Regions from separate parts of the Fulvimarina fulva genome, predicted to be linked through region 1. Evidence: predicted binding sites of a transcription regulator. Region 1 holds the regulator's gene; each other region holds the start of a gene.
The links. The regulator LexA, encoded in region 1, represses DNA repair genes until DNA is damaged. The targets are predictions, from matches to a motif close to TGTTCNNNNTGTGTTCNG.
Positions count from the first base shown of each region.

Region 2: the regulator LexA is predicted to act here: its motif matches at 1,543-1,560, upstream of ABDX79_RS14975 (YifB family Mg chelatase-like AAA ATPase).
Region 3: the regulator LexA is predicted to act here: its motif matches at 1,643-1,660, upstream of recA (recombinase RecA).

Region 1 covers NZ_JBDJAC010000018.1:4,075-7,354, reverse strand. Annotated here, with positions in the region: gene ABDX79_RS18045 (ComEC/Rec2 family competence protein) at 1-1,116, shown strand, start outside; gene lexA (transcriptional repressor LexA) at 1,157-1,882, opposite strand; gene ABDX79_RS18035 (helix-turn-helix domain-containing protein) at 2,170-2,718, opposite strand; gene ABDX79_RS18030 (hypothetical protein) at 2,754-3,014, shown strand; gene ABDX79_RS18025 (hypothetical protein) at 3,242-3,280, shown strand, end outside.
Region 2 covers NZ_JBDJAC010000011.1:53,355-56,634, forward strand. Annotated here, with positions in the region: gene ABDX79_RS14975 (YifB family Mg chelatase-like AAA ATPase) at 1-1,464, opposite strand, end outside; gene gshB (glutathione synthase) at 1,665-2,603, opposite strand; gene sthA (Si-specific NAD(P)(+) transhydrogenase) at 2,770-3,280, shown strand, end outside.
Region 3 covers NZ_JBDJAC010000002.1:3,403-6,682, reverse strand. Annotated here, with positions in the region: gene cckA (cell cycle histidine kinase CckA) at 1-1,487, shown strand, start outside; gene recA (recombinase RecA) at 1,750-2,823, shown strand; gene alaS (alanine--tRNA ligase) at 2,962-3,280, shown strand, end outside.

The sequences.
Region 1 (3,280 bases):
GCGGTCCTCTTCGACCGACCGGCGATCACCATGCGCAATGTCTCGATCGCGGCGATCCTCATTTTGGGGTTCACGCCCCATGCCGTGATGACTGCGAGCTTCCAGATGAGCTTTGCCGCGACGATCGGTCTTGTCGGTGTCTATGGTGCCTACAGCCGATACCGGGGCCGGCGATCGGACAGGTTCGCGGACGGGCCCGCGCGCGCCCTCGTCGTCTTCTTCACCGGCACGGCGGCAACCGCGCTGATCGCCGGTCTTGCGACCGCGCCTTACGCAATCTTCCATTTCCAGCGCTTCGCACCCTTCGGGCTTGTCGCAAATCTTCTCGTGATGCCGCTCTTCGCCCTGTTGATCATGCCGATGGCGCTTCTCGGCGTCATCCTCATGCCCTTCGGCCTCGACCATCTTCCATTCGCGATCGTCGGCGCCGGGCTCGATCTCCTGATCGCGGTCGCCTCAGAGCTCAGTGCGCGCCTGCCGGACCAGAGCACCGGGCTTGTCCAGCCCGCCGCATTGATCGCGCTGACCCTCGCGCTACTTGCCTTCTGCCTTCCCGTGGGACGGCTCAGATGGCTCGCCGTACCGGTTCTCGCGATCGGTCTGGTGCTCGCGGCAGCGCGTGCCACCCCGCCCGAACTGTTGATCTTCGAGGATGGCAAGACCTTTGCCCTTCTGGAGGGCGGCTCGATCGCCTATTCGAAAGCACGACCCAACGGCTTCGTCTCCGAGCAATGGGACCGGGCCTACCTGACCGAGGGAACCCAGCGCGGCCTCATTCCCGGCCTCGAAGACTGCGAAACGAAGCTCTGCCAGTTCACGACACGCAGCGGGATCACCATTGCCTACACCACCGACTATCGGCTTCTAGGCGCAGCCTGCGACAATGCCGATATCGCTTTCGTCGCGCGGGCAGCCCGCATCCGAACGTGCCGGTCGGGTGCCCGCCTCGTGACCCTCAGGACACTGCGCCGAAGCGGCTCGCTCGCCATCAGCCGCGATCCGGCGACCGGCGCGATCGAAGTCCAACGTGCCATCTCCGAGTTCCCTGCCGACTGGAATCGCCACCGCCTTGCGCCCTGGCCGGAATACTGGCGCAAACCGGACGTGGCTGAATGACCTGTGCGGCCCGGGACGTGGGCCGGAGCCCGGATTGTGATCAGTAGCGCCGGATGAGCCCGACGAGCTTGCCCTGAACGCGCACCCGGTCGGCGCCGAAGATCCGCGTCTCGTAGGCCGGGTTCGCCGCTTCCAACGCGATCGTGTCGCCCTTCTTGCGAAAACGCTTCAGCGTCGCCTCTTCATCATCGACGAGCGCCACGACGATCTCGCCGGGCGTTGCCGTATCGCCCCGGCGGATCACCACCGTATCGCCATCAAGAATGCCCGCCTCGATCATCGAATCACCCTTCACTTCGAGGGCGTAGTGCTCGCCGCCCATGATCATGTCGGGTGGGATCGAGATGGAATGGGTGTTGTGCTGAATCGCCGAGATCGGAACACCGGCCGCGATCCGCCCCATGACCGGGATCGAGACGTTCTCGTTTGCCCCGCCGTCTCGCACCGTCTCGCGCGCTTTCGCCGGCTGGCCCTTGGAGCCTTCAATAACGCTCGGCGTGAAGCCGCGCTGGGCGGGCTGAGGCGGTCGAGCCACTTCCCCCCGGCGCATGGCATCCGGCAGCTTGAGAACTTCGAGCGCTCGCGCCCGATTTGGCAGGCGGCGAATGAAGCCGCGCTCTTCCAGCGCGGTAATCAGACGATGAATGCCCGATTTCGACTTCAGCTCCAGCGCATCCTTCATCTCGTCGAAGGATGGTGGCACACCGGTCTCGTTCAGCCGGGCGTCGATGAATGTGAGAAGTTCGTGCTGCTTGCGCGTCAGCATGCGTCTCGGGGCCTCCAAAACAAATCCTGAACAAGCCTATATGTTCTTATTGTGTTCCGCAAGTGGCGAATCGGAACGAATCGGGAATTGTGGGCGCAAACGCTATTCGGGATTGACGAGGTAAAATCGGAACGCGCTATCCGGGATTGGTGATGTTACACCAAGCCATAATTTCCGGTCGTTTAGAGGACTTTTTGGCCTTCAAATTGGGTCCTCAATCCCTGTCCGCGCACGTCACCAAAAGGCCCAATACCGATTAAATTGAACTTGCCATTCTTTTCAGTCGCTTAGTCGTCCTTCTTTGGTGACCTAGAACGTAGGTGTTCGAGTTTTGGTGACGCTGATTGGTGACCCTCATCGGAACTGGTCCGCTCCCAAACACCATCGTTCAGTTGATGGAGTCCAACTGTCGTTAGGCGGCTAAGGCCGCGATAATACTCACACTGTTCGTCGATCGCTTCTGCGAGAGCCCTTGCTGCTTCCTGCTTCCTATTGTGAAGCTTCCAAGCCTCTTCACTATCTTCGGTGAAGGGGTTCGTGTTCGTAACGTTGACTGGAAGATTGGGGAGCTGATCGCCGAAGATCGTCCATAGGGCGTCGTACAAATGCCATTTGTGCATTCGGCGCTTCTGATCGTCGAAGTCGCGTATCTCCAGATCGATCAAGCGAGAGATCGCTACCAGCGTACTCGCGGGCATTCTCGTGCGACCCATCATGTAATTTTGCAGGGATCGATAAGGAATTCCGGTGGCTTCGCCGAGGTCTTTGACCGACCAGCCCATCTTCGCCAAGCCGGCGCGAACTGCTTGGATGATATTTTTATCGAGATCAGGCATTGTGCTTTACGCTAAACTGCGTAATTAAAAAAATCATGATGCACCAAAACAGCGTAAAATCACGGCCCATAAAGCTCTCACTGACGACACAGGTGGCGGGTTCGCCCTCGCTCTATGTCGCCGTTAGAGCCGGCTTCGTCAATCAGGGCTCTTCGCTCAATAGGTGGTGCCGGGACAATGCTGTGAACCGCCAGACGGCAGAGAAGGCGCTGAAAGGCGAACGGCACTCGCGGCGAGCGCAGCAACTCATTGAAACGCTGATCTCTGCCTCGCTTGGGTTTCAGGCAGTCAAATGAAGCTCAATTGGCTGCCTTCGCCTTCTCTCGCTTGCCTTGCCGAAATGCGACGTGAAACTGCTGCTCGGCTCCTACAGAGAGCAGCGACGCAGCCCTCATCCATATGGCGTGGCGCGTCCTTGGAAGTCCGTATCGTCAAAGGGCGCGGTGGGCGTTCCGGCCTTCAATACGAAGTCCGTCTCGACAGCCTTCCGGTCGAACTTCAAGACGCTTGGAAGGCCTCTCAAATGGCGCTCGAACCCGCTTCGAAGCCTCTTTCAACGTCA
Region 2 (3,280 bases), on a different contig from region 1:
GCTTCCTTCGAGATCGGCGAGCGTCCGCGCCACCTTCAGGATACGGTGATAGGCGCGAGCCGAGAATTTCATCTGTTCGGCTGCATCATTGAGAAGCTGGCGTCCACCTGCATCGGGCTCGGCGATCGTTTCGATCATGGACGCGGAGCAATGGGCATTGACCGTCTCCGTGGGAAGACCAAGGCTTGCATAGCGCTCCGCCTGGAGGCTGCGCGCCTGAATGACACGCGCCTTCACGGTTTCAGATGTCTCAGCCGTTCCGGCGGCATGGGGCCGGATGAGATCGCTTGCCGTGACGGCCGGGACATCGACGCGCAGGTCGATCCGGTCGAGCAGCGGCCCCGAAATACGGGCCTGATAATCCGAGGCGCATTTCGCGCCGCGCGCGCATGTATGGCCGGGTTCGCCTGCCATCCCGCAGCGGCAGGGGTTCATCGCCGCGATGAGCTGCATCTTTGCCGGATAGGTCACCCGGTGATTGGCCCTTGCGATGACGCTCTCGCCCGCTTCGAGGGGCTGGCGCAGGGAGTCCAGAACGACCGGGCTGAACTCGGGAAACTCGTCGAGAAACAGAACGCCGCGATGGGCAAGCGAGACCTCGCCGGGTTTCGCGCGCAGGCCTCCGCCAACCATCGCGGCCATGGAGGCCGAATGATGGGGCGCGCGGAACGGGCGGCGGTCGGACAGTTTGCCCCCTGAGAGTTCGCCCGCAATCGAGTCGATCATCGAACATTCGAGGAGTTCGCGCGCACCGAGGGGAGGCAGAATCGAGGGAAGCCGCTGGGCGAGCATCGACTTGCCCGAGCCAGGCGGCCCGACCATCAAAAGATTATGTCCACCGGCGGCGGCGATCTCGAGCGCGCGCTTGGCGACGATCTGGCCCTTGATCTCGGCCAGATCGGGGAGATTGGCGGGCAGGGCGCGCACGGCAGGCTCCGGCCGGGAAATGACCTGGGTTCCCCGGAAATGGTTCGCGATCTGAATGAGACTTCGCGCCGCGACGATCGTCATATCCGGGTCGGCCCAGGCTGCCTCGGGGCCGCATTCGGCGGGACAGATAAGCCCGAGGCCGAGACCGTTGGCGCCCATGGCGGCCGGTAGAACGCCGGTCACCGAAGTGATCGCGCCGTCGAGGGAGAGTTCACCGAGAACCATGAAATCGGCGATCGCATCGGCCGGGATCGCACCGAGCGCGGCCATCAGGCCAAGCGCGATCGGGAGGTCGTAATGGCTGCCCTCCTTCGGCAGATCCGCCGGCGCCAGATTGACTGTGACCCGCTTGGGCGGCATCGCGAGGCCAGAGGCATGGATTGCGGCCTGAACGCGCTCGCGGCTTTCGGCGACGGCCTTGTCCGGCAGGCCGACGATCTGGATGCCCATCTTGCCCGGCGCGACCATGACCTGGACATCCACCGGCCGGGCTTCGATTCCCTGGAATGCGACGGTCTTCACGCGAGCGACCATGACGAAACTCCTGAGCCAAGCGACGCGTCTCAGAATTCAAGAAGTCGCGCCTATGCGACGTCAGGTAAGCATAGTCAAAGGAATAAAACAAGAACAAAGACGGCGCCAAACCAGCGGATGGTTGGATTTGCCGAGTTGCCTCGTCTTGTCCGTTGTCTTGCCGTTTCACGCCGGTGGCTCCGCCGGAGCCGGGACCGGGTCTAGAGGCGTGCTTCGATCGCATCCCATAAGAGGGCCGCGATATCGGCGCCGCCGAAGCGCTTCACCTCGCGAATGCCAGTGGGGGAGGTGACGTTGATCTCGGTCATCACATCGCCGATCACGTCGATGCCGACGAAGATCAGGCCGCGCTCCTTGAGGGCCGGGGCGATGCGTGCACAGATCTCGCGTTCGCGCTCGGTCAGCTCCGTCGGCTCGGCCCGCCCGCCGACATGCATGTTGGAGCGTGTGTCCGTCTCGGCCGGCACACGGTTGATGGCACCGGCGATCTCGCCGTCGATCAGGATGATGCGCTTGTCGCCCTTTCGCACGTTCGGCAGGTAGCGTTGGCAGATGAAGGGCTCGCGGTAGAGCATGCCGAACATCTCCATGAAGGAGGAGAGGTTCTTGTCCTCTTTCGTGATGTGGAAGACGCCAGCGCCTCCGTTGCCGTAGAGCGGCTTCATGATCATCTCGCCGAATTCGGCGCGGAAGGCTTTCACCTCCTCGATATCCTTGGTGATCAGGGTCTCCGGCATGAGATCCGGGAATTCGGTGACGAAGATCTTTTCCGGCGCGTTGCGGACCGAGGCCGGATCGTTGACCACGAGGGTCTTCGGGTGAACCCGCTCCAGAAGATGGGTCGACGTGATGTAGTTCATGTCGAAGGGCGGGTCCTGCCGCAACAAGACAACGTCCATCTCGGCAAGGTCGATCTTCTCGCTCTCGCCGAGCGTGAAGTGGTCCCCTTCGACCTCGCGCAGCTCCATGCGTTCGGCTCGCGCCGTGACGGCACTGCCGCGCATGGAAAGCCGGTCGGGCGTGTAGTGCCAGAGCTCGTGCCCGCGCTTCTGGGCTTCGAGGCCGATGGCGAAGGTCGAGTCGCCACGGATATGAATGGAGGACACATGGTCCATCTGGACGGCGACTTTGAGACCCATGTCCTGTTCCCTTTCGGCCATTGTTGGTTCGATCGCCGAGGTAAGGTGGTCCGCGCGCCGTGGCAATGGCTTTGGCGTGCGCGCCGCCCTCACTCTTGTAATTGTGTGCCCGGCATTGGAAGGTCGCGCGCGGGAGGAACTGGCGCAGGATCCTGAGGGGAAACACGTGGACCATTTCGATCTTCTGGTGATCGGCAGCGGGCCGTCCGGCCGCCGGGCGGCGATCCAGGCTGCCAAGCTTGATCGCAGCGTTCTGGTCGTGGAGCGGGGCCGGCGCGTCGGCGGCGTTTCGGTGCATACCGGCACGATCCCGTCGAAGACGATCCGCGAGACGGCGCTCAATCTCTCCGGTTGGCGCGAGCGGGGCTTTTATGGTCGCTCCTACCGGGTCAAGAAGGACATCACCGCCGGCGATCTGCGCGAGCGGCTGCACAAGACCCTGACCCATGAGGTCGAGGTGCTCGAACACCAGTTCGCGCGCAACAAGGTCACGACGCTTCGCGGCGAAGCCCGCTTCGTCGATCCGCACACGGTGGAGGTCGAATCGGAAACCGGCGACATCAAGCACTTTTCCGCCGACAGCTTCATGATCGCGGTCGGAACGCAGCCTTTCCGGCCGGACTACATCCCCTTCGATGGGGAGCGCATCTTCGACAGCGACGAAATTCTGGAGCTGC
Region 3 (3,280 bases), on a different contig from region 1:
TGGCGATTGCCGCGCTTGACGACCGGTATGTCAGCCATCGTTCGAACCCTGCTTTCGAACGGCTGTTCGGCGCGAAAGCCTCGGACGGAACAGTCTCCTTCCTCGACCTTCTCACTGAAGAGAGCGCAGGCCGACTTGCCGACTATCTGAAGGCCGCAAGCGACGGCGAGGCTGAAATTTCGCCGATCGACGTGACCCTGAAGAGCGAGAAGCCACGATCGGTGCGGATCTATCTCAACGCCATTCCCGATCGCGAATCGGGCGCCCGCGAGACGATCATCCTCTACGCCGTCGACATCACCGACCAGCGCGCATTGGAGGAGCAGTTTGCCAAGGCGCAGAAGATGCAGGCAGTCGGCAATCTGGCGGGCGGCATCGCACACGATTTCAACAATGTGCTCACGGTCATAACCGCGTCGGTCGACTTCCTCCTGATGAACCAGAAGCCGGGCGATCCGTCCTTCCAGGATCTGCTTTTGATCAAGCAGAGCGCGAACCGCGCCGCCTCTCTGGTGCGACAGCTTCTTGCCTATTCGCGCCGTCAGACCATGCGCCCGAAAATGCTGAACCTGACGGATGTGGTCGCCGATCTCGATTTGCTCCTGAAACGGATCGCGGGCGACAAGACGAAGCTGGAGCGTCGCCATGCGCGCGATCTCTGGCCGGTGATGGCCGATATCGGTCAGTTCGAGCAGGTGATCACCAATCTCGTCGGCAATGCACGTGACGCAATGCCAGAGGGTGGGACGATCAAGATCGAAACCCGCAATGTCGCCGATGGGGAGGCTGCGGCCTTCGCCTACGCGGAAATGCCTGCGGCCGACTATGTGCTGGTGGAGGTGTCGGACACCGGAACCGGCATGCCCGCGGATGTCGCCGAACGGATCTTCGAGCCGTTTTTCACCACCAAGGAGATCGGCAAAGGCACCGGTCTCGGCCTCTCGATGGTCTATGGCATCATCAAGCAGTCGAACGGTTTCATCTATGTCGAGTCGACGGAAGGCGAGGGGACGGTCTTCCGCATCTTCCTGCCTCGCTTCGTGCCGGAGCCATCGCAGGTCGAAATCAACAGGCCGCAGGACGTCGGAACCAACGAAAAGGTCGATCTTTCCGGCACTGCGACGATTCTTCTCGTCGAGGACGAGGACTATGTCCGCGCGGGAAGCGTTCGCGCTCTCAAACTCAAGGGTTACGATGTTCACGAGGCCGATTCCGGTCTCGACGCGCTCGATGTGCTCGAGGACCTCGATGGCAAGGTCGATCTTGTCGTCTCCGACGTCGTGATGCCGGAAATGGACGGACCGACCCTGTTGCGGGAGATGCGCAAGGTTCGGCCGGACATGAAGTTCATCTTCGTCTCGGGCTATGCCGAGGATGCCTTTGCCAAGAACCTGCCCGAGGGGGAGAAGTTCGGTTTCCTCTCAAAGCCTTTCACCCAGCGCGAGCTGGCGATGACGGTCAAGCAGATGCTGGAGAGCGACGGCTGATCGCCGCGCGGTCTCGAAATCCTTCGCAGCTAAGCGTTCATGCCGCGGGCCTTGCCAGCGGCATTTGTGCAAATCGAATACCTGTTCCCAGCTCGCCGACTTGCGGTAACGGGTGCGCCGCCAGCCGCCGGGAGCATAGCACAGAGCTGACATATGAGAACAAATATGAAACATCCATCTTGACGAGAACAAAAGGGGTACGTATTTCTGCCCCATGGATAGCGTTGCGTGACGCGCGCCGAATGCATTAAGGAGCGGATACATGGCCCAAAACGCCCTCAGACTCGTCGAGGAAAATTCGGTGGATAAAACCAAGGCGTTGGACGCCGCTCTCTCTCAGATCGAACGTGCCTTCGGCAAAGGTTCGATCATGAAGCTCGGTCAGAACAATCAGAGCGTCGAGGTGGAAACCGTCTCGACAGGCTCGCTGGGCCTGGACATCGCGCTAGGGATCGGCGGGCTGCCCAAGGGCCGCGTCGTGGAGATCTACGGACCGGAAAGCTCCGGTAAGACGACGCTCGCTCTCCATACGATCGCCGAAGCCCAGAAGAAGGGCGGGATTTGCGCATTCGTCGATGCTGAACATGCGCTGGACCCGATTTACGCCCGCAAGCTAGGTGTGGATCTCGAAAATCTTCTGGTCTCCCAGCCCGATACGGGCGAGCAGGCGCTGGAGATCGTCGATACGCTCGTTCGCTCCGGCGCGATTGACGTTCTCGTTGTCGACTCGGTCGCCGCGCTGACGCCGCGCGCCGAAATCGAGGGTGAGATGGGCGACTCGCTTCCCGGCATGCAGGCCAGATTGATGAGTCAGGCCTTGCGGAAGCTGACCGGTTCAATCTCTCGCTCCAAGTGCATGGTCATCTTCATCAACCAGATTCGCATGAAGATCGGTGTGATGTTCGGTTCGCCCGAAACGACGACCGGCGGCAACGCACTGAAGTTTTACGCCTCGGTGCGCCTCGATATTCGCCGTATCGGCTCGATCAAGGATCGTGAGGAGGTGACCGGCAACCAGACCAAGGTCAAAGTGGTCAAGAACAAGCTTGCGCCGCCGTTCAAGCAGGTCGAATTCGACATCATGTATGGCGAAGGCGTGTCGAAGATGGGCGAGCTCATCGATCTCGGCGTGAAGTCCGGTATCGTGGAGAAGTCTGGCGCCTGGTTTTCCTACAACAGTCAGAGACTCGGTCAGGGACGCGAAAACGCAAAGCAGTTTCTGCGTGACCATCCCGATGCGGCGAGCGAGATCGAGACCTCGATTCGCCAGAATGCTGGGATTCTCGCGGAAAAACTGTTGGAAGACGGGGCGAGCGAGCCTTCTGAAGACGAGTAATCGCGCGGTTTCGGCGCGTATCGGGATCTGATCTCGATTTACAGCGAGACACGAGCTTTGTAGAACGGCGACGAAATGGCCGATCGGGCGATCTCAGCCCGGTCAGGCCAAATGACTGTTTCTCCAAAGGTTGCGGCAATGAGTGGCGTCAACGAAATCCGGTCCGCGTTTCTGGACTATTTTGCGAAGAACGGGCACGAAAAGGTCTCTTCGTCGCCACTGGTCCCGCGCAATGATCCGACCCTGATGTTCGTTAATGCTGGCATGGTCCAGTTCAAGAACGTCTTTACGGGCGAGGAGAAGCGACCCTATTCTCGAGCGGCCACTTCGCAGAAATGCGTCCGGGCCGGTGGCAAGCACAACGATCTCGACAATGTCGGCTATACCGCGCGGCATCACACCTTTTTCGAGATGCTCGGCAATTTCTCTTTTGGTGATTATTTCAAGGATCAGGCGA